Rheinheimera salexigens: one gene and its partner. The protein of the gene in region 1 interacts with the protein of each later gene in a pairwise test. Links are inferred from orthologs where the notes say so. Each region holds a gene or a part of one and is shown on either strand. Other genes may lie near its edges. The genes, in order: tusA and BI198_RS04140.

The links.
Region 2: the proteins of tusA (region 1) and BI198_RS04140 interact in binary tests that used the Escherichia coli proteins (3 or more experiments, as listed by UniProt). The link is inferred for Rheinheimera salexigens from one-to-one orthologs.

Annotation. Positions count from the first base shown.
Region 1 is NZ_MKEK01000001.1:202,984-212,516, reverse strand. What follows is about bases 3,870-6,668. They hold tusA (sulfurtransferase TusA), read right to left. Parts: upstream 5,491-6,668; coding sequence 5,248-5,490; downstream 3,870-5,247. Other genes in these bases: fadA (acetyl-CoA C-acyltransferase FadA), read right to left, coding at 5,578-6,668; BI198_RS16180 (excalibur calcium-binding domain-containing protein), read left to right, coding at 4,939-5,238; BI198_RS01040 (GGDEF domain-containing protein), read right to left, coding at 3,870-4,626. Also shown: glyQ (glycine--tRNA ligase subunit alpha), read left to right, coding at 1-275; glyS (glycine--tRNA ligase subunit beta), read left to right, coding at 276-2,333; BI198_RS01050 (hypothetical protein), read left to right, coding at 2,746-2,958; BI198_RS01045 (pyridoxamine 5'-phosphate oxidase family protein), read left to right, coding at 3,018-3,482; more of BI198_RS01040, read right to left, coding at 3,574-3,869; more of fadA, read right to left, coding at 6,669-6,741; fatty acid oxidation complex subunit alpha FadB, read right to left, coding at 6,758-8,911; BI198_RS01015 (transglycosylase SLT domain-containing protein), read left to right, coding at 9,096-9,533. UniProt on the Escherichia coli protein: Sulfur carrier protein involved in sulfur trafficking in the cell. Part of a sulfur-relay system required for 2-thiolation during synthesis of 2-thiouridine of the modified wobble base 5-methylaminomethyl-2-thiouridine (mnm(5)s(2)U) in tRNA.
Region 2 is NZ_MKEK01000001.1:871,085-880,713, reverse strand. The notes cover bases 221-3,115. They hold BI198_RS04140 (IscS subfamily cysteine desulfurase), read right to left. Parts: upstream 2,328-3,115; coding sequence 1,113-2,327; downstream 221-1,112. Other genes in these bases: cysE (serine O-acetyltransferase), read right to left, coding at 2,931-3,115; iscR (Fe-S cluster assembly transcriptional regulator IscR), read right to left, coding at 2,347-2,829; iscU (Fe-S cluster assembly scaffold IscU), read right to left, coding at 699-1,082; iscA (iron-sulfur cluster assembly protein IscA), read right to left, coding at 370-693; hscB (co-chaperone HscB), read right to left, coding at 221-355. In the rest of the region: more of hscB, read right to left, coding at 1-220; more of cysE, read right to left, coding at 3,116-3,740; tRNA (cytosine(32)/uridine(32)-2'-O)-methyltransferase TrmJ, read right to left, coding at 3,745-4,530; BI198_RS04120 (class I SAM-dependent methyltransferase), read left to right, coding at 4,703-5,527; purD (phosphoribosylamine--glycine ligase), read left to right, coding at 5,548-6,834; BI198_RS04110 (ExeM/NucH family extracellular endonuclease), read left to right, coding at 7,074-8,945; BI198_RS04105 (phosphoribulokinase), read left to right, coding at 9,069-9,629. UniProt on the Escherichia coli protein: Master enzyme that delivers sulfur to a number of partners involved in Fe-S cluster assembly, tRNA modification or cofactor biosynthesis. Catalyzes the removal of elemental sulfur from cysteine to produce alanine.

The DNA of each region.
Region 1 (9,533 bases):
CGGCATTATTTAGTTATTTTGATCAATGCGAAAAAGAAAGCCAATTTTTAATTGAAAAAGGTTTAGCTCTGCCCGCGTATGAAAAAGCGATGAAAGCATCGCATACTTTTAACTTATTAGATGCCAGACATGCGATATCTGTAACTGAACGACAACGTTATATTTTACGGGTAAGAACCCTAGCTAAGGCTTGTGCGGAAACGTACTACGCATCACGTGAGAAACTAGGTTTTCCGCTGTGTAAAAAGCCAAATACAACGTCGCAGGAGGCATAAATGAGCGCACAAGACTTTCTAGTAGAAATTGGCACAGAAGAGTTACCGCCAAAGTCGTTAGTCACCTTAGCAACAGCTTTTGCCGATAATATAAGCCAAGAGTTAGCAAAACTTGATTTAAGCCATGCAGATGTAAAATGGTATGCCGCGCCAAGAAGACTGGCTGTTGTGGTGAAAAATCTCATCGCTAAACAGGCAGATAAAGAAGTAGAAAAACGTGGCCCTGCGATTGCTGCAGCATTTGATGCTGACGGCAATGCCACTAAGGCAGCCATAGGTTGGGCTAAAGGCTGTGGTATAACGGTTGAGCAAGCAGAGCGACTAGAAACAGATAAAGGCGCTTGGTTACTGCATAAGCAAATACAGCCTGGTTCGAACACCAGCAGCTTATTAGCTGAAATTGTTACATCTGCCTTAGCTAAGCTACCAATCGCTAAACCAATGCGTTGGGGCAGTTCAAAAGTGGAATTTATTCGGCCAGTGCACAGTATTATTATGTTATACGGTAATGATGTTATTCCAGCGAATATTATGGGCAAAGACAGTAGTAATCATAGTTACGGTCACCGCTTTCATGCTCCGGCAAAAATTAAGATCCAAAATGCTGAGCATTATGAAACGGCGCTAGAGAGTGGTTATGTTATTGCTGACTTTAGCAAACGTAAAGCCATTATCGAGCAAGGTGTAACAGAAGCCGCAAAACAGTTAAATGGCCAAGCGTTAATGGATGCTGATTTATTGGATGAAGTAACTGCATTAGTTGAGTGGCCTGTCGTACTAGTCGGTAGCTTTGAACAAAGTTTTTTAGATATACCAGCAGAGCCGTTAATTTCAACCATGAAGGATAATCAAAAGTATTTTCCGGTAGTGGATGCAGCGGGTAACTTACAAAATAAATTTATCTTTGTGACTAATATTGAGAGCAAAGATCCGCAGCAAGTTATTTCAGGTAATGAAAAAGTAGTACGACCACGCTTAGCCGATGCTGAATTCTTTTTTAATACAGACCGCAAACAAACGTTGGCTTCAAGATTAGACAGTTTAAGCAGTGTGTTATTTCAAAAGCAACTGGGTACCTTAGCCGAAAAGTCTGAGCGTATTAGTCAATTAGCTGCCTATGTTGCTGAAAAAATTGGTGCTGATAAAACGGCTGCCCAGCGCGCAGGTTTACTGTCTAAAACCGACTTAATGACCAATATGGTGGGTGAGTTTCCAGAAGTACAAGGCATTATGGGCATGCACTACGCTCGATTTGATGGCGAAAATGAAACAGTCGCATTAGCCTTAAATGAGCAGTATATGCCACGGTTTGCCGGTGATCAGTTACCCACTCGTTTAGAAGGCGCAGCGGTGGCTATCGCCGATAAACTTGATAGTTTAGTGGGTATCTTTGGTATTGGCCAAGCACCAAAAGGTGATAAAGATCCGTTTGCATTACGTCGTGCTGCCATTGGTGCATTACGCATTATGGTAGATAAAGATCTTAATCTAGATTTGGTCGACATTATTGCTTTTAGCCAGCAAACCTTTGGTGATAAGTTAACTAATGCCAATGTTGCTACTGATGTTTTAGAGTTTATGTTAGGCCGATTTAGAGCCTGGTATCAAGATCAAGGTTATACCGTTGATGTTATCCAAGCGGTGTTAGCGCGTCGTCCAACGGTACCAGCAGACTTTAACCAACGGGTCAAAGCGGTTGCAGAGTTCCGTAAACTTGATGCTGCAGCTGCCTTAGCTGCTGCAAATAAACGGGTTGCTAATATCTTAGCTAAAATTGATACGGCTATTCCTGATACCGTTGATGTAAAGTTATTACAACAAGTTGAAGAGCAGGCGTTATATCAAGCAATTACAGCAGAGCAAGCAGAGCAGGCTAAGCTGCAAAGTTATACAGACGGCTTAATGCATTTAGCCAAAATGCAGCAGGTAATCGATCAGTTCTTCGATAATGTAATGGTGAATGCCGATGACGCAGCAGTAAAACTAAACCGCCAAGCGTTATTAAAACAATTAAGAGAGCTGTTTTTACAAGTCGCGGATATCTCAGTTTTGCAATAACTATGTTTTACGAGCATAAAGTAAAACTACAGCAACAATTTCCTCTATAAGCAGTAGGTAAGCTAACGTTAATACACTGAACTTTTGCGTGTTAACGTTGGCAACTTGCTTGATGCAACATAAACTTTTCCATTACAAAACTACCAGCACAACTCTACGAAACTCTTCTGCGAAAACAAACCCGAGAAAATAAGCCAAAAATACTAAGGTGCAATTAATAATATTTTTTTGTTCTATCTTATTATCGGTAATTCTTATGCTAAAGCAGTAAATATTACCGATCACATCTATCTCTAAACTTTCAATTATTATAAATCCTATATAATCAGTTGGTTATAAAATAATAATTTAACCATAATTGGTATAAAGCCTGCATTGTTATTGTTAATAATAATAAAAGAGGTGGTAAAAAATGGCTGAGATTAAATATCCACAAAACCAAATTAATCTACATATGATGTATTTAGCTTGGTACAGCCGTCGTAAAAACCGTTGCGATAACAAAGTGACTGATTTTGCCCATGCGCTAGCATTGCGCGGTATCGCTAACAAAACTGTCTTAGAGGTTGAAAATGATTTATTGGCTGATATAGCCATGCTGAATAAACCAGGCAGTGTTTATTAACTAACACTGCTTAGCAATTAAGCTAACTAAAAAGAATTTGTTTTAAAGCAGAGGTAAATATGTCTGATCAAGCAAAGCAAAAGTTTTGGCAAGCCATGGCAGCAACGCCTACGTTGATGATAAAACTACAGCAAAGTGATTTGCATAGTGAGCCTATGCAGGCGCAATTAGATAAACAGGCAAATAGCAGGTTTTGGATTTACACCACTAAAGATAATCGCATCGCTGCAGGCGGTTTGGCAATGGCACAATTTGTAAGTACAGGTCATGATGTATTTGCCTGTATTAGTGGTGAATTAGTTGAAGAAACGGATTCGCTTATTATTGATAAATATTGGAGTAAAGAGGTAGAAGCTTGGTATCCAGAAGGCAAATTAGATACTAATTTAATGATGCTGCGTTTTGAATTATCAGATGCTGAAATCTGGTTGGTTGATGCCACAACTGAAGCAAAAAATAAGTTTATACTAGGCGCAGACGTTAATCCCAATGAAGTCGGTTCACATTATAAAGTTACGCTATAAAAATATAGCTAAAGCCTAACTATCCTGTACAGATTACGTCGGCACAAATTACATCGGCATAAAATACATTCGCTACGCTAAGTAATTAATATTAATTGATTTGATTGCGACCGTTACGTTTTGATTGATACAGTTGTTGGTCCGCGAGTTTAATCGCGGTGGGCAACTGAGCTAACTGCTGACTCTCGGCAACACCAAAACTCGCGGTTACGGTATAGGCTTTATCTGTTGATAAAAGCTTTTGCTGACTGAGCTGTTGGCGAATTTTCTCAGCTACTTTAAAAGCATCTATTTTAGAGGTTTTAGGCAATAGTAATAAAAACTCTTCACCGCCAGTACGACATGCTATGTCTTGCTGGCGTAAGTGGGCTCTAAATATATTAGCGATTACTTTTAATACTTCATCGCCAGCTTGATGACCAAATTTATCATTAAGTTGCTTAAAAGAGTCTATATCACATGCAATCACTGCCAGTGGAAAAAACACGTCTGGTTGTAAATTAAAGCTTTGCATAAGGTTAGCATCAATAAATCTGCGATTAGCTAATCCTGTAAGAGGATCGGTATTCGCTTGTTGTTCTTTATTATGTTGCAATAACTCCATAGCTTGATGGCTTTGTTCACGGAAATATTCATTAATCCAACATGCAAGAATCACAATCAGCAAAGAGGTGATAAATCGGCTTTGCTCCGCATTTTTATAATGGGCTAACGCCAAGTCAGGTACAAATAATATAATAGCCAGCGCACTAGTTAATAAAACGTTACTAATTAAGGCATTACGAACGCCAAGTAAACCAAAAAGTATGGCAGGAAACGGGAAAACCCAATATAAAGCAGTATTATTAAAGCCTCCTATAAAGACCAGACCAAGTACAAAAGCAGCGACTAAAATAGCTTCAATATTACAAGCAAGATTAAGATTATTGTTATAGTGAAAGTAGGTAATATTAAGCAAAAAAGCTGTTGCAGTAATAAATAAAACCATCGGTAAAATAGGATCGACAGCCCCTAAATTTTTAAAGGCATAAATATACATCACGGCACTGGTTATATAACTGACAAAAAGTAATATATAGCGCCGTCGGCGGCTATCGATAAATTGCGCTTGATTAACACTGTCTATGCTAAATTTTGACTGCAATTTTAAATCCAACTAATTACCTTACTTTGATGCTAGCATAAAATAGTGCTAGTTGAGAATTTACCATATTGAATATATCAAAGAATTTAATAACATCTTTTCTAGTTTATCTAACCGTTGTATATGCACACGAAATGTAACACTGCTATGCAGTAGAATTGACGCAAGTTAAGTTGGTATTTACAAGCATTTAGAAAACTTTAGCTTGCTAAGCGATTAAGCAGTTAAATAGTTGCTTTAAATTTTTAATCAATTAAATTAACTAGTTGCAAAAACCTTGCTGGGTTAAATTATAAACAGGGAAGTATACAGTTGAAGAAAATATTACTAATAGCATTAATAGGCTACGGCGGTTGGCAGTTTTATCAAAAGCAAAGCGTTGCTCAGCCTGTTACGGAGCCAACGGTTCAGGTGCTGCCAGATTATACCGTACCATTGCAAAAAGCTCGTGAAGCAGCAAGCCTGTTACAGTTTCGATGTGATGGGCGGCAACACTGTAGTCAGATGAAATCTTATGATGAAGCGGTATTTTTTTTAAGGAACTGTCCAGATACCAAGATGGATGGAGACAATGATGGCATTCCTTGTGAAAGACAATTTAATAAAGGCTAGATTATTGCACTAGCCTTTTTTAACCACATATTTATACGGTAGTTCTGTGGTATCGCTGGCTAATAACTGGTGGTCCATAAAACGACAAAAAGCCGGAATATCCCGAGTGGTAGCAGGGTCGTCAGCAATAATTAATAGGCTTTGGCCAGACTGCATATTACGAATGGTTAAGCGGATCATCATTACAGGCTCAGGGCAGCGCATGCCTAAAGCGTCTAATGTTTTATCTGCGCTGGTAAATAACAGCTCCATTTAAACTCCAATATAAAAAATCAATATAAATAAAAAGGACCGTAAAAACGGTCCTTATTTTAAACTATAAGAATATAAACTGCTATGTTACGGCCGTTCAAACACCGTAGCGATACCTTGGCCTAAACCAATACACATAGTAGCTAAACCAAACTTACCACCTTTATCTTCCATAATATTTATTAAGGTGGTGGCAATACGTGAACCAGAGCAACCTAATGGATGGCCTAGTGCAATAGCACCGCCATTTAAGTTAACCTTTTTATCAGCCACTTCTAGTAAGCCTAAATCTTTCATTACCGGTAAAGCTTGAGCAGCAAAAGCTTCGTTTAATTCTGCATAATCAATATCGTTTATGCTTAATCCAGCCATTTTTAAGGCTTTTTTCGATGCTGGCACCGGGCCATAACCCATAATAGACGGATCACAACCAGCAACACCCATACCGCGTACGTAAGCACGAATAGGTAGGCCAAGCGCTTTGGCTTTTTCTTCACTCATTACTAACATGCCTGAAGCGCCATCAGATAATGCTGAAGACGTACCTGCTGTTACAGTACCATTGGCTGGATCAAACACCGGACGTAATTTACTCAGGCCTTCTACTGTGGTTTCAGGACGAATAACTTCGTCATAATCCATTAGCTTTAATACGCCGTCAGCATCATGACCTTCTGTTGGTACTATTTCGTTATCAAACCGGCCTTCATCACTGGCTTGTTGGGCTAAGCGATGTGAGCGAGCGCCAAATTCATCTTGCTGCTGGCGGCTAATGCCGTGCATTTTACCTAATAACTCAGCGGTTAAACCCATCATGCCAGCGGCTTTAGCAACTGATGTTGATAAACCCGGGTGAAAGTCGACACCATGCGTCATAGGCACATGGCCCATATGCTCAACACCACCAATTAAGTACACATCGCCCATGCCGGTTTGAATGGCACGCACGGCATCGTGTAAAGCTTGCATGGATGAGCCACATAAGCGGTTAATCGTTACTGCCGGTACTGAGTGAGGAATGCCCGCTAATAATGCAGCATTACGTGCGATGTTAAAGCCTTGCTCTAACGTTTGCTGAACACAACCCCAAATAACATCATCAATATCTTCAGGGTTTAGCGCTGGATTACGGGCAACGAGTGACGCCATAATATGGGCGGAAAGTTGCTCAGCCCGAACATTACGGTACATACCATTTTTTGAACGGCCCATAGGGGTGCGAATACAATCTACTATAACTGCGTTTTTCATTATTGTGCTCCTGCGCTTAAACCGGGAAGAAACGCTGGCCAGCTTCGGCCATGGCGCGAGTTTTGTCGGTAACTTGATAGATTTCACCTAAGTGAGCGTAACTATCTGCAAGGGCGACAAAGTTAGCTAAGCCAATAGTATCAGCATAGCGTAGCGGACCACCACGGAACGGCGGGAAACCTAAACCATAAATTAAGCCCATATCAGCTTCAGCAGCTGAGGCAATAATGCCTTCTTCTAAACAACGAATAGTTTCGTTAATCATTGGGATCATGGTACGCGCGATAATGTCATCAGCTGAGAATTCTTTTTTCTCAGAAGTGCATTCAGCTAATAAACTTAATGCTTTAGCATCAATTTCTTTCTTGGTTCTACCTTTGGCATCTTTACTATAAGCATAAAAACCAAGGCCATTTTTTTGGCCGTAGCGTTCAGCTTTATACATAGCGCTTACCGGATCATGGTCTAATTTGGCCATACGTGTAGGGAAGCCATCTGCCATAACATCAGTACAATGGAAGGCGGTATCTAAACCCACTACATCTAATAAGTATGCTGGGCCCATTGGCCAGCCAAATTGTTTCTCCATCACTTTATCAACTTGCGCAAAATCAGCACCATCTAGCACTAACTTACTAAAGCCGGCAAAGTAGGGAAATAAAACCCGGTTAACGAAAAAGCCAGGGCAATCGTTAACTACGATAGGCGATTTACCCATCTTGGCGGCATAAGCGACGACAGCAGCAACGGTTTCATCGCTGGTGTCTTTACCGCGAATAACTTCGACTAAAGGCATGCGGTGTACGGGGTTAAAGAAGTGCATACCACAGAAGTTTTCTGGTCGTGTTAAGTTCGCGGCTAGAGCATTAATAGAAATAGTCGAGGTATTAGAGGTTAAAATGGCATCCTGTGCGATAATCGATTCTACTTCTTTTAACACTGCGCCTTTTACTTTTGGATTTTCGACTACGGCTTCGACAACGATATCAACATTTTTTAGCGCGTCATTGCTTAACGTCGGCGTAATAGAGGCAATAACTTTAGCCATCGATTTTACATCCAGCTTTTTACGCTCTACTTGCTTAGCTAATAAGCCACTTGCTTCAGCCATACCAAGTTCTAATGCTTTATCGGCGATATCTTTCATAACTACCGGCACGCCTTTAAGTGCCGATTGATAGGCTATACCACCACCCATAATGCCGGCACCAATGACTGCTGCCGTATTGACCGCTTTAGTGGCTGTCTTAGCAGCTTTTTTAGCCTTACCTTTAATCAGCTGATCATTTAAGAACAAGCCAATTTGCGCTGTTGCAGCATCGGTTTTAGCCAGTTTAGCAAAACCGGCATTTTCTAACGCTACTGCTTCAGCACGTTTTAAGCCGGCCGCTGCTTCAATAGTTTTAACCGCCACCATAGGTGCTGGATAATGCTTACCCGCTTTAGCCATTACCATGCCTTTAGCGGTGCTAAAGCACATGGTTGCTTCAATTTTGTTCAATTTAAGCGGTTGTAATTTTTGTTCGCGTTTTTTACGCCAATTCAGCTTGCCAGCAATAGCATCTTCAAGCATGCTAAGCGCCGCTTCTTGCAGTTTCTCTGGAGCGACAACAGCATCCACAGCGGCAAATTTTTGCGCTTGTTCAGCACTATATTGCTTACCGGTTGTGATCCACTCTAAGGCGTTATCAGCACCAATAAGTCTGGGTAAACGTGCCGTACCACCAAAACCAGGCATTAAGCCTAATTTAACTTCTGGTAAGCCTATTTGTGCACTAGTATCGGCAACACGATAATCGGACGTTAGTGACCACTCACATCCGCCACCTAGTGCAAATCCATTGATGGCAGTAATGGTAGGGACAGGTAAGTCTTCAGCAAGATCGAAGATGTCAGAGGCCTGTTTAATCCATGGAATTAATTCTGCTTCATCACGCTGAAATATTGTTAGAAATTCGGTAATATCGGCGCCAACAATAAAGGTACTTTTTTCACTAGAAAAAATAACACCTTGTAATGCTTTGTCAGCGTGCAGTAATTCTAAGGCTGATTTACAATCAGTTAGTGTTTGCTGATCAAATTTATTGACAGAGCCTTTAGCATTGAAAGTAAAACGGGCGATGCCAGGTTTAATATAAACAACACTAATGTTGTCACTCTGGTAGATCATAACGGTGCTCCTTGGTCGCGTAGGTTGAATTGTCGCAACTGGTACGATGAGGTTTCACAACCAGTGTGTCGTGGTTTAATAAAAATTTCAACCGCTATTTAAACGCTTGTTTGAATTGAATTGCAATAATAACTGTCAACTATAGCCGCTATTTTATATTTTTTATGTTTTTAGGAGTGAGATTGTGAGACGAGCTCTTTATTTTATCAGTATTTGTTTAGGTGTTACCGTGGCTAACGCAAGCCTTGCTGAAGAGCAAACCTTGCGTGCTGAGTTTAGTCAGGCGGAATTAAAAATAGCGAGTATGAGTGCTGTAGATGCACAAACCACCTTAGAAAAATTTGCAGATTATCCATTACAGCCCTATTTAGAATTGCAGCGTTTAAAGCATCACCTTACGGCTGATCAGCGCATAGCTGAATATTTACAGCGCTATAACAATAGCCCTATGGATTGGCCATTAAGAAAGCCTTGGTTATTTGATTTAGCCAAACGCAAGCAAAGCAAACTGTTTTTAGCTAACTATAACGGCTCATCAGACACTGAATTAGAGTGTTATCATTTACGGTTTAAATTGGCCCAGCCAGACGTCGATAAAGCCTCTATTTGGCCTCAAGTAACT
Region 2 (9,629 bases), 670 kb from region 1 along the record:
CAACATTGTCGATAACGGCATCAGGATCAGTAGCGGTTTTTATATCCGCTAATTGTTCACGCAAGGTCATTTGTTGCATTAAAAACATCGGATCGCTAAAGCTTCGCTGTTCATCGTCAATTCTTAATCCGCGTAACGCCAATAAATGCTCCGCCCGAAGTAAAGGTTGCTTCAGGTTATGGTAGGCATCATTGATATTAGCGGTTTGTTGCACTGACAACAGCCGATCGCGTTCCGATCCGGCTGAATGTTTATCAGGATGAAACTGACACTGCAACTTAATATAGCGCGAGCTTAGCTCAGTAAGATTAAGATCAAACTGAGCTGGTAAATTAAACAGCTGAAAATAATTCATCAGAACCCTAAACGTTAAACTGTAAAGCTTTCACCACAACCACATTCGCCATCGACGTTAGGGTTGGTAAATTGAAAACCTTCGTTTAGGCCTTCTTTAACAAAATCCAGCTGTGTACCATCGATATAGACCAAGCTTTTACCATCGACAATTAACTTTAACTCATCGTGTTCAAATACTTGGTCATCTTCGTTTAGCGTATCGACAAACTCTAGCACATAGGCTAATCCAGAACAGCCCGTTGTTTTCACACCCACCCGCAAGCCAATACCCTTGCCACGATTATGTAAAAAATTACGTACTCTGTCTGCTGCTGCTGCAGTCATCGAAATCGCCATACGAATTAACCTCCTCGCTTTTGCTTGTAGTTAGCAATTGCGGCTTTAATAGCGTCTTCAGCTAAAATAGAACAGTGAATTTTCACCGGTGGTAAAGCTAGCTCGTGGGCAATATCAGTATTTTTGATTTCTTGCGCTTCAGCCAGTGTTTTACCTTTAACCCATTCAGTGACTAATGAGCTAGAAGCTATAGCACTACCACAGCCGTAGGTTTTAAATTTAGCATCTTCAATAATGCCATCTGCACTGACTTTAATTTGCAACTTCATTACGTCGCCACAAGCAGGCGCGCCAACCATACCGGTTGCGATACTGTCATCGTCTGCATCAAATGAACCCACGTTACGTGGATTCTCATAGTGATCAATTACTTTATCGCTGTATGCCATGATAATTACCTCTCTGGTGGTCAGTTACGCTTAGTGCGCAGCCCAAACCACAGTGTTTAAATCGATACCGTCTTTGTACATATCCCATAATGGTGACATTGCACGGAGCTTATCTATTGCTTGATGCACAATCTTGATTGTGTGATCAATTTGCGCTTCTGTTGTATAGCGGCCAATACTGAAACGAATAGAACTGTGAGCCAGTTCATCGCTCATACCCAAAGCACGTAATACATAAGATGGCTCTAAGCTGGCTGAAGTACAGGCTGAACCTGATGATACGGCAATATCTTTTAAGGCCATTATCAACGACTCGCCTTCAACATAATTAAAACTGATATTGGTAATATGCGGCACGCGTTGTTCGGCGTTGCCGTTTAAAAACACTTGCTCAATACCTTCCACGCCCTTTAATAAACGGTCGCGTAATTCAGTAATGCGCTTATTTTCTGTCGCCATTTTTTGTTTCATGACAGCGAAAGCTTCACCCATACCAACAATTTGGTGCGTAGCTAAAGTACCTGAACGCATACCACGCTCATGACCACCGCCGTGCATTTGTGCTTCTAAACGAATACGTGGCTTACGACGTACATATAAAGCACCAATACCTTTAGGCCCATAAGCTTTGTGGCCTGAAAAAGACATTAAGTCGACTTTTAAGGTTTGTAAATCAATCTCAACCTTACCAGGTGCTTGCGCAGCATCGACATGGAATAGAATATTATTACTACGGCAATACTCACCAATAGCAGCAATATCTTGTACCACACCAATTTCGTTATTAACAAACATCACACTTATTAAGGTGGTGTCTGGGCGCACAGCAGCTTCGATTTGAGCCAAGGTTAATATACCGTCGGTTTGTGGCTCTAAATAAGTCACTTCGTAGCCTTCACGCTCTAATTGACGCATGGTGTCTAACACAGCTTTATGTTCAGTTTTCACTGTGATTAAGTGCTTACCTTTTTTATGATAAAAGTTAGCAGCACCTTTAATGGCTAAGTTATCTGATTCAGTGGCACCTGAGGTAAATACGATTTCACGCGGATCGGCGTTAATTAAATCGGCCACTTGGCTACGGGCAATTTCTACTGCCTCTTCTGCTTGCCAGCCAAAACGATGCGAACGTGACGCTGGATTACCAAACTCACCGTCCATCGTCATAAATTGCATCATTTTTTCTGCAACCTGCATGTCAACAGGTGAAGTTGCAGCGTAGTCAAGATAAATAGGTAGCTTCATTATTTGCTCCGTGTTTCACTTACAGCTGACAACTGACGTCTATATCAGTTGCCGGATTCTTTACATTACGGTCATTTTGCCGTTTTGCGACGATTTTTACATCTTGCTGGTTTACCAGCTCACCCAACGAAATGTTGGTTAAGAAATCTTCAATTCGGTGGCTTAAATCGCTCCATAGCGAATGCGTTAAACAACGCATGCCACCTTGACAGTCTGACTTACCCTGACACCGTGTTGCGTCTACGGTTTCGTCTACCGCAGTAATAACGTCAGATACAGTAATTAACGAGGCTTCACGGCTCAGCTGATAACCACCACCAGGACCGCGCACACTGCTAACTAAGCCATATCTACGTAACCGAGCAAATAACTGCTCTAAATAAGACAGCGATATGCCTTGTCGTTCTGAAATATCAGCAAGAGATACAGGCCCAGTCGCTTTGTGTAAGGCTACATCTAACATAGCCGTTACTGCATAACGTCCTTTCGAAGTTAATCTCATAGTCTGCTCCCTGAATGTTATAGCTCCATTCTACATACCTGACCAATTTAGTCAAGTATTAAGCTGAGTAAAACAGTCAAGTATTCAGGCCAAACCCGCGTTTATATTTCCGGATCAAAAGCAGCGATATCTTTCGCTCTCGCCTCTGCGGCCCTTTGTTCTGCTTGTAAAAAGTCTTCTTCTTTAATATCTACTGTCGGTACTTTGCTGCAAACATTTCCTCCCAGTTCATTAACGCCATGGCACAGCTCTGCCACTTTGTTATCTAACATTTGAATATGATCTAGCATCCGACCAATCGCATTAGCAACCGGATCTGGACTGTCTGCTGACACCGCATAAGCATCAAAGCCAAACTTTTTAGCCATATGTTTACGTTCGTCACTAAGCGTAATATCTGCTCTAGCCACCACCCGACCCGGAATGCCAATCACCGTCGCGCCAGCAGGCACATCTTTAACCACCACAGCATTGGAGCCAATACGGGCATTTTCGCCGACATGTAACGGGCCTAATACTTTTGCCCCTGCGCCAATCACTACGCCGTTGCCTAATGTTGGATGGCGTTTTCCCGCAGTCCAACTGGTGCCACCTAAGGTCACACCATGATAAAGTGTACAATCATCGCCAATTTCAGCGGTTTCACCAATCACCACACCCATGCCATGGTCAATAAAACAGCGCCGACCAATCTTCGCTCCCGGGTGAATTTCAATGCCGGTCACCCAACGCGAAAATGTGCTAATAAATCGTGCTAACCACGTCCAGTTCGCTCGCCACAACCTATGGCTAAGCCGATGCCACCAAATAGCATGTAAGCCCGGATAAGTGGTTAATACTTCAAACGTATTCCGAGCCGCGGGATCGCGATTAAACACACTTTTTATATCTTCGCGAATACCAGCAAACATATTGTTACTCCTTAGTCCGCGACACAACAGAGCCAAAACGCTGTACCGAGGTTAAAATTCCGCGCAAAATATTATATTCAGCCTCTTCTGGCCGCGCGCGGTTAAATAAGCGTTTTAATTTGGTCATCACCACACCCGGATGCTGCTTAATAATAAAGCCCGTATCATCTAGGGTTTGCTCTAAATGCTGATAAAAACTTTCCATTTGCTGATTGCTAGGATAGTTAATTTCAGCATCAGTATGTGCTGATTCAATTTGTGACTGCTCACTTTGTGTCTGATTATCTTGCGTCTGCTTTGCTTGTGCTAACCATGCCATACGCACTTCATAACAAACCAGTTGCACGGCCATGGCTAAATTTAATGAGCTATATTCCGGATTAGCATTAATACAGACATGATAATTACACAGTTGCAGCTCTTCATTAGATAAACCACTGCTTTCGCGACCAAACACAATAGCAACTGGATGCTGCTGGGCTTCGCTTATGGCTTTTTCGCCGCAGTCTCTTGGCTCTAACATTGGCCAGCTCAGCGTACGCGAACGGGCACTGCTGCCTACCACTAAACCACAATCTGCTATAGCCGGGGCTAAAGAGTCAAAAATTTTAGCTTGAGCCAAGATATCACTCGCACCGGCCGCTAACGCATAAGCTTGGCCATCTGGCAGTTCTTTAGGCGCAACTAGGTATAGGCTTGATAAGCCCATGGTTTTCATAGCACGTGCTACCGAGCCTATGTTTCCGGTATGGCTGGTGCCAACTAATACAATTCGAATCTGCTCTAACATTAAGGCGTCCCGCATAAAAGGGTCGGCATTCTACCATAGGCTAAAGCGTTTGTTTATGAAAAAGAGCAGGCCAGCTCTATGCTATTTCAGCAACTTATTGCCGACGAATTTCTATCTTTTTAACTTGGCTTTGCTACACTAAAGCCAATTTTACCCTCAGAGGATACGTAGCATGAAAAAAGTTTCATTAGCATTCGTTTTATCTGCTGTGCTGTTTAGCCCGCTAAGCAACGCAAATGACAACCTCGACGCGATACAATTAGCGGTTGAACATAGCAGTCGTAGCGCTGACAATGTACAACGCGATCAATATCGTCATCCGGCAGAAACCTTACATTTTTTTGAATTAACCCCCAATAGCACTGTAGTAGAAATATCACCAGGCGGCGGTTGGTACACTGAAATATTAGCGCCGTTATTAGCTGCCCATGGCAAATTATATGCCGCGCATTTTCCTAGTAACAGTACTTCAGAATACTACAACACTCACCGCGCTGCTTTTGTTGAAAAACTCGCTGCAAACCCAATTTATAATCGGGTCGTGCTAACAGAGTTTGCGGTAAATAATGAACAAGAAATTGCACCAGCCGGCAGTGCCGATATCGTATTAACCTTTCGTAATTTACATAATTGGTATAGCCAAAATGGTGATGCCGCTTTATTAGCCGCTTATAAACAGTTTTATACTGCCCTAAAACCGGGTGGTGTGCTGGGTGTGGTTGAGCATAGTTTACCCGCAGCCCAAAAAGATAGTGATTGGGTTAAAAGTGGTTATGTACCAGAAGAACTGGCGATTAAGCTAGCCGAACAAGCTGGTTTTGTCTTAGAAGCGAAAAGCGATATTAATGCTAACCCTAAAGATACCGCTGATTATGAGCACGGCGTATGGACGTTACCGCCTTCATTTCGCTTAAAACAGCAAGATCGGGCTAAGTATGTCGCTATTGGCGAAAGTAATCGTATGACTTTAAAATTTCGTAAACCTGTAACTCAATAATTTAAACGACGGATATCTGAATGAAAGTATTGGTAATTGGCGGCGGTGGCCGTGAGCATGCGCTGGCATGGAAAGCCGCTCAATCAACGTTAGCAACGGAAGTATTTGTCGCACCGGGTAATGCTGGTACGGCAAATGAGCCTAACCTAAATAATGTCGCTATTGCAGCTGATGATATTTCCGCCCTACTCGACTTTGCCAAGCAGCAGCAGATTGGCTTAACTATTGTTGGTCCTGAAGCGCCACTAGCTAAAGGCGTCGTCGATGCCTTTAATGCTGCCGGCTTAGCTATATTTGGCCCAAGCCAAGCCGCTGCCCAATTAGAAAGCTCGAAAGCCTTCGCTAAAGACTTTTTGGCGCGGCATAACATTCCTACTGCGGCATACCAAACTTTTACTGACATTGACCCTGCTAAAGCTTTTGTTAATAAGCTTGGCACACCTATTGTAATAAAAGCCGACGGCTTAGCCGCAGGCAAAGGCGTTATTATCGCCCAAACTGCTGCTGAAGCTTATGCCGCTATAGACGATATGCTTGCAGGCAATAAGTTTGGTGCTGCCGGCAGTCGTGTAGTTATAGAAGAGTTTTTAACCGGTGAAGAAGCGTCTTTTATTGTCATGGTTGATGGTGAAACAGCATTACCTTTTGCCTCTTCGCAAGATCATAAAGCCCGCGACAATGCTGATTTTGGGCCAAATACTGGCGGTATGGGTGCTTATTCTCCTGCGCCCGTCGTTACCCCTGCGGTGCATGATTGGGTGATGGAGCAAGTTATTTATCCAACCGTTAAGGGTATGGCCGCTGAAGGCATAGTGTTTACGGGCTTTTTATATGCCGGATTAATGATTTCTGCCGATGGCAGCGCTAAAGTATTAGAATTTAACTGCCGCTTTGGCGATCCTGAAACCCAGCCGATAATGATGCGGTTAGAGTCAGATTTAGTTCAGCTATGTTTAGATGCATGCCAAACTAAACTTGCCGGTCAAACCATTCAGTTTAGCCAGCAAGCCGCCGTTGGTGTCGTTTTAGCAGCCGGTGGTTATCCTGATGATTACGCCAAAGGTTTAGTAATTAAGGGCTTAGACGGCATTGATAGTAACAGCGCTAAGGTATTCCATGCTGGCACTGCATTAGCTAATTACCAAGTAGTGACTAATGGTGGTCGTGTGTTATGCGCCACTGCACTGGGTAACAGTGTCAGTGAAGCCCAACAAGCAGCCTATCAGTTAGCCAAAAAAATTAGCTGGGATGGTATGTTTTATCGCGATGATATTGGTTATCGCGCCATAAAACGCGAACAAAGCTAACCCATTACACCCAGCCGTTTTATCTAGGGCCAGATAGCAATTGCAGTCTGGCCTTTTTTTTACCTTTTGTTATACCTAACAACTAAACTAGTTAAGCCTTACCAATCAAATTCGCTAGCCTAGTGCAAATAACATCATGATTTTAAAGATCGTGGTTTAAAAGGACGTGGTTTTAAAGATTGTGATTTTAAAGTAAACCTTTTACCTTAGTGACAAGTTATTTATTGAGTTATTTTATTATGTCTAGTTTTTCACTGCGAGCAGCATCAGCAAGCGCATTAACTTTTGCATTCGTTATCGCGTCAATTGGCGCGACTCCTGCCATTGCGGCTGATACTGGCCATAAATTGTGTAGCAGTAGTTTCACGCCTATTAGCCACATTCAAGGCCAAACCGACAGTAGCCCTTTACAAGGCAAAAATATCACCACTCAAGGTGTGGTAACGGCAATTGTCTATGCCGGTAGTCCTGAAGCAGGAATAACTATTACTGCGCACCCTGCTAACGATGCTTCAAATCAAAACATGACTGATAAAGGCTTAAATATAAGCAAGGCCAGCAGCGGTTTGTTTATTGCCGATAGCACTGCGGCCTCAAGGTATCAGCCTGGACAGCTTATTCAGTTAACCGGCACAGTGACTGAACATAATGCCATGACCAGCTTAACGGCTATTAGTCACAGCCAAGTTTGCCAAACTAAGCAGACCATTGCACCACGCCAGATACAATTGCCCTTACCCGCAAATATGAGTTGGGAGCAATTAGAAGGCCAATGGTTAAGCTTTAGCCAAAAACTGGTGGTAAATGATAGTTATGATTTACCGCGTTACGGTGAAATAACCTTAGCCGCTGAGCGTTTATGGATACCCACTGAAATAATGTCGCCTGGCGCAGAGGCTAATGCGTTATATCAACAGCAACAACAACAAATGCTAGTATTAGACGATGGCTTATGGCAGCAAAACCCAGATCCGGTACGCTACCCTAGCCCAGCACTTAGCGCCGATAATAGCTTGCGTATTGGCGATGAGGTTAGCAACATCAGTGGAGTGTTAATTGAAGATAAACGCGGTTATCGTTTAGTACCCACCACTAACCCGGTATTTATTACCCGTAATCCGCGACCAGCTGCCCCCAGTGCAAAACCTGAAACTGGCTTACGTATCGCCAGTTTTAACGTTTTAAACTATTTTAATGGCAGTAATGCTAAAAAAGCTTTCCCAACTAAGCGCGGTGCCAGTAATAAAGCAGAATTTATCCGCCAGCAAAGCAAAATTGTTAGCGCACTATTAGCATTAGACGCCGATGTTATTGGCTTATTAGAAGTGGAAAACAATGGTTACGATACTAATAGCGCCATTGTTAACTTAACTCAGGCCCTTAATCGGGTTGCAACGGCACGACCTTATCAATTTATACGCACCAAACAAGCCCCTGGCGACGACGCCATAAAAGTAGCGCTGCTGTATCGATCTTCTGCTGTTAAGCCTGTTGGCCACGCCGCACTGTCTTTTGCCGCGCCCTTTCAATATGGCAGTCGCGTACCTTTAGCCCAAAGCTTTCAACATTTAGCCTCAGAACAAATTGTCACCGTAAGCATTAATCATTTTAAATCTAAAGGCAGTTGTAACAGGGCGAGTAGTAAAATGGATATGAATAACCATGATGGCCAAGGGTGCTGGAATGGCCAACGGGTAGCCAGTGCCAAAGCGCTACATAATTGGCTAGCCAGCCAACCTACTGGTATTCATACCGATAAGATGCTTATTTTAGGTGACTTAAATGCGTACCGCATGGAAGATCCCATAACCAAATTAGAACAAGCGGGTTGGCAGTATTTAGTTCAGAACGATAAGGACACAACGCAAAATAGCGCTGCCTATTCTTATGTTTATCGAGGCCGTACTGGTTCGTTAGATCATGCCTTGGCCACCCCGGCATTAGCTAAGTATTTGCATAAAATGGAACATTGGCCAATTAATGCCGATGAACCCGCAGTGTTAGATTATAACCTAGAGCATAAATCATCGGCTCAGCAGCAAGGCTATTACGCGGCGGGCCCTTATCGCTCGTCGGATCATGATCCTTTAATTGCTACCTTTATGTTTTAAACTTTAGTTAAGCCAAGCAGCAGAGTATTAAGCAATAGCATTTAGCCAAAACATTAAATAGTTGCGCAAACTTAAGGCTTTGCATTATGGTATTCGGTCTTATGATTAACCGTGGTGTTATTTATGTCGCATAAAAACCCTATTATTGCCATCACCGGCTCGTCTGGTGCTGGCACGACAACTACTGGTACCGCCTTTAAGCATATTTTTCGTACCTTAGGTATTAACGCCGCTTTTGTTGAAGGCGACTGCTTTCATCGTTTTAGTCGTCCAGAAATGGAAGTAGCAGTACGCAAAGCAAAAGAGCAAGGCCGTTATATTAGTTACTTTGGTCCAGAAGCAAACGACTTTGCTGGCTTAGAAACTTTTTTTACCAGTTATGCTGAGCATGGCAAAGGTAAAGTTCGACATTATTTACATACTTTTGATGAAGCGGTGCCTTATAACCAATTACCCGGCACATTTACGCCATGGCAAAACATTGGCGAAGATACCGATTTATTGTTCTATGAAGGTTTACATGGTGGCGCAGTCACCGAGCAAAATAATGTGGCGCAACATGTCGATTTACTGATTGGCATGGTGCCTATTGTCAACTTAGAGTGGATCCAAAAAATTATCCGCGATACCTCTGAACGAGGTCATAGCCGTGAAGCTGTGCAAGCCAGTATCGTGGGCAGTATG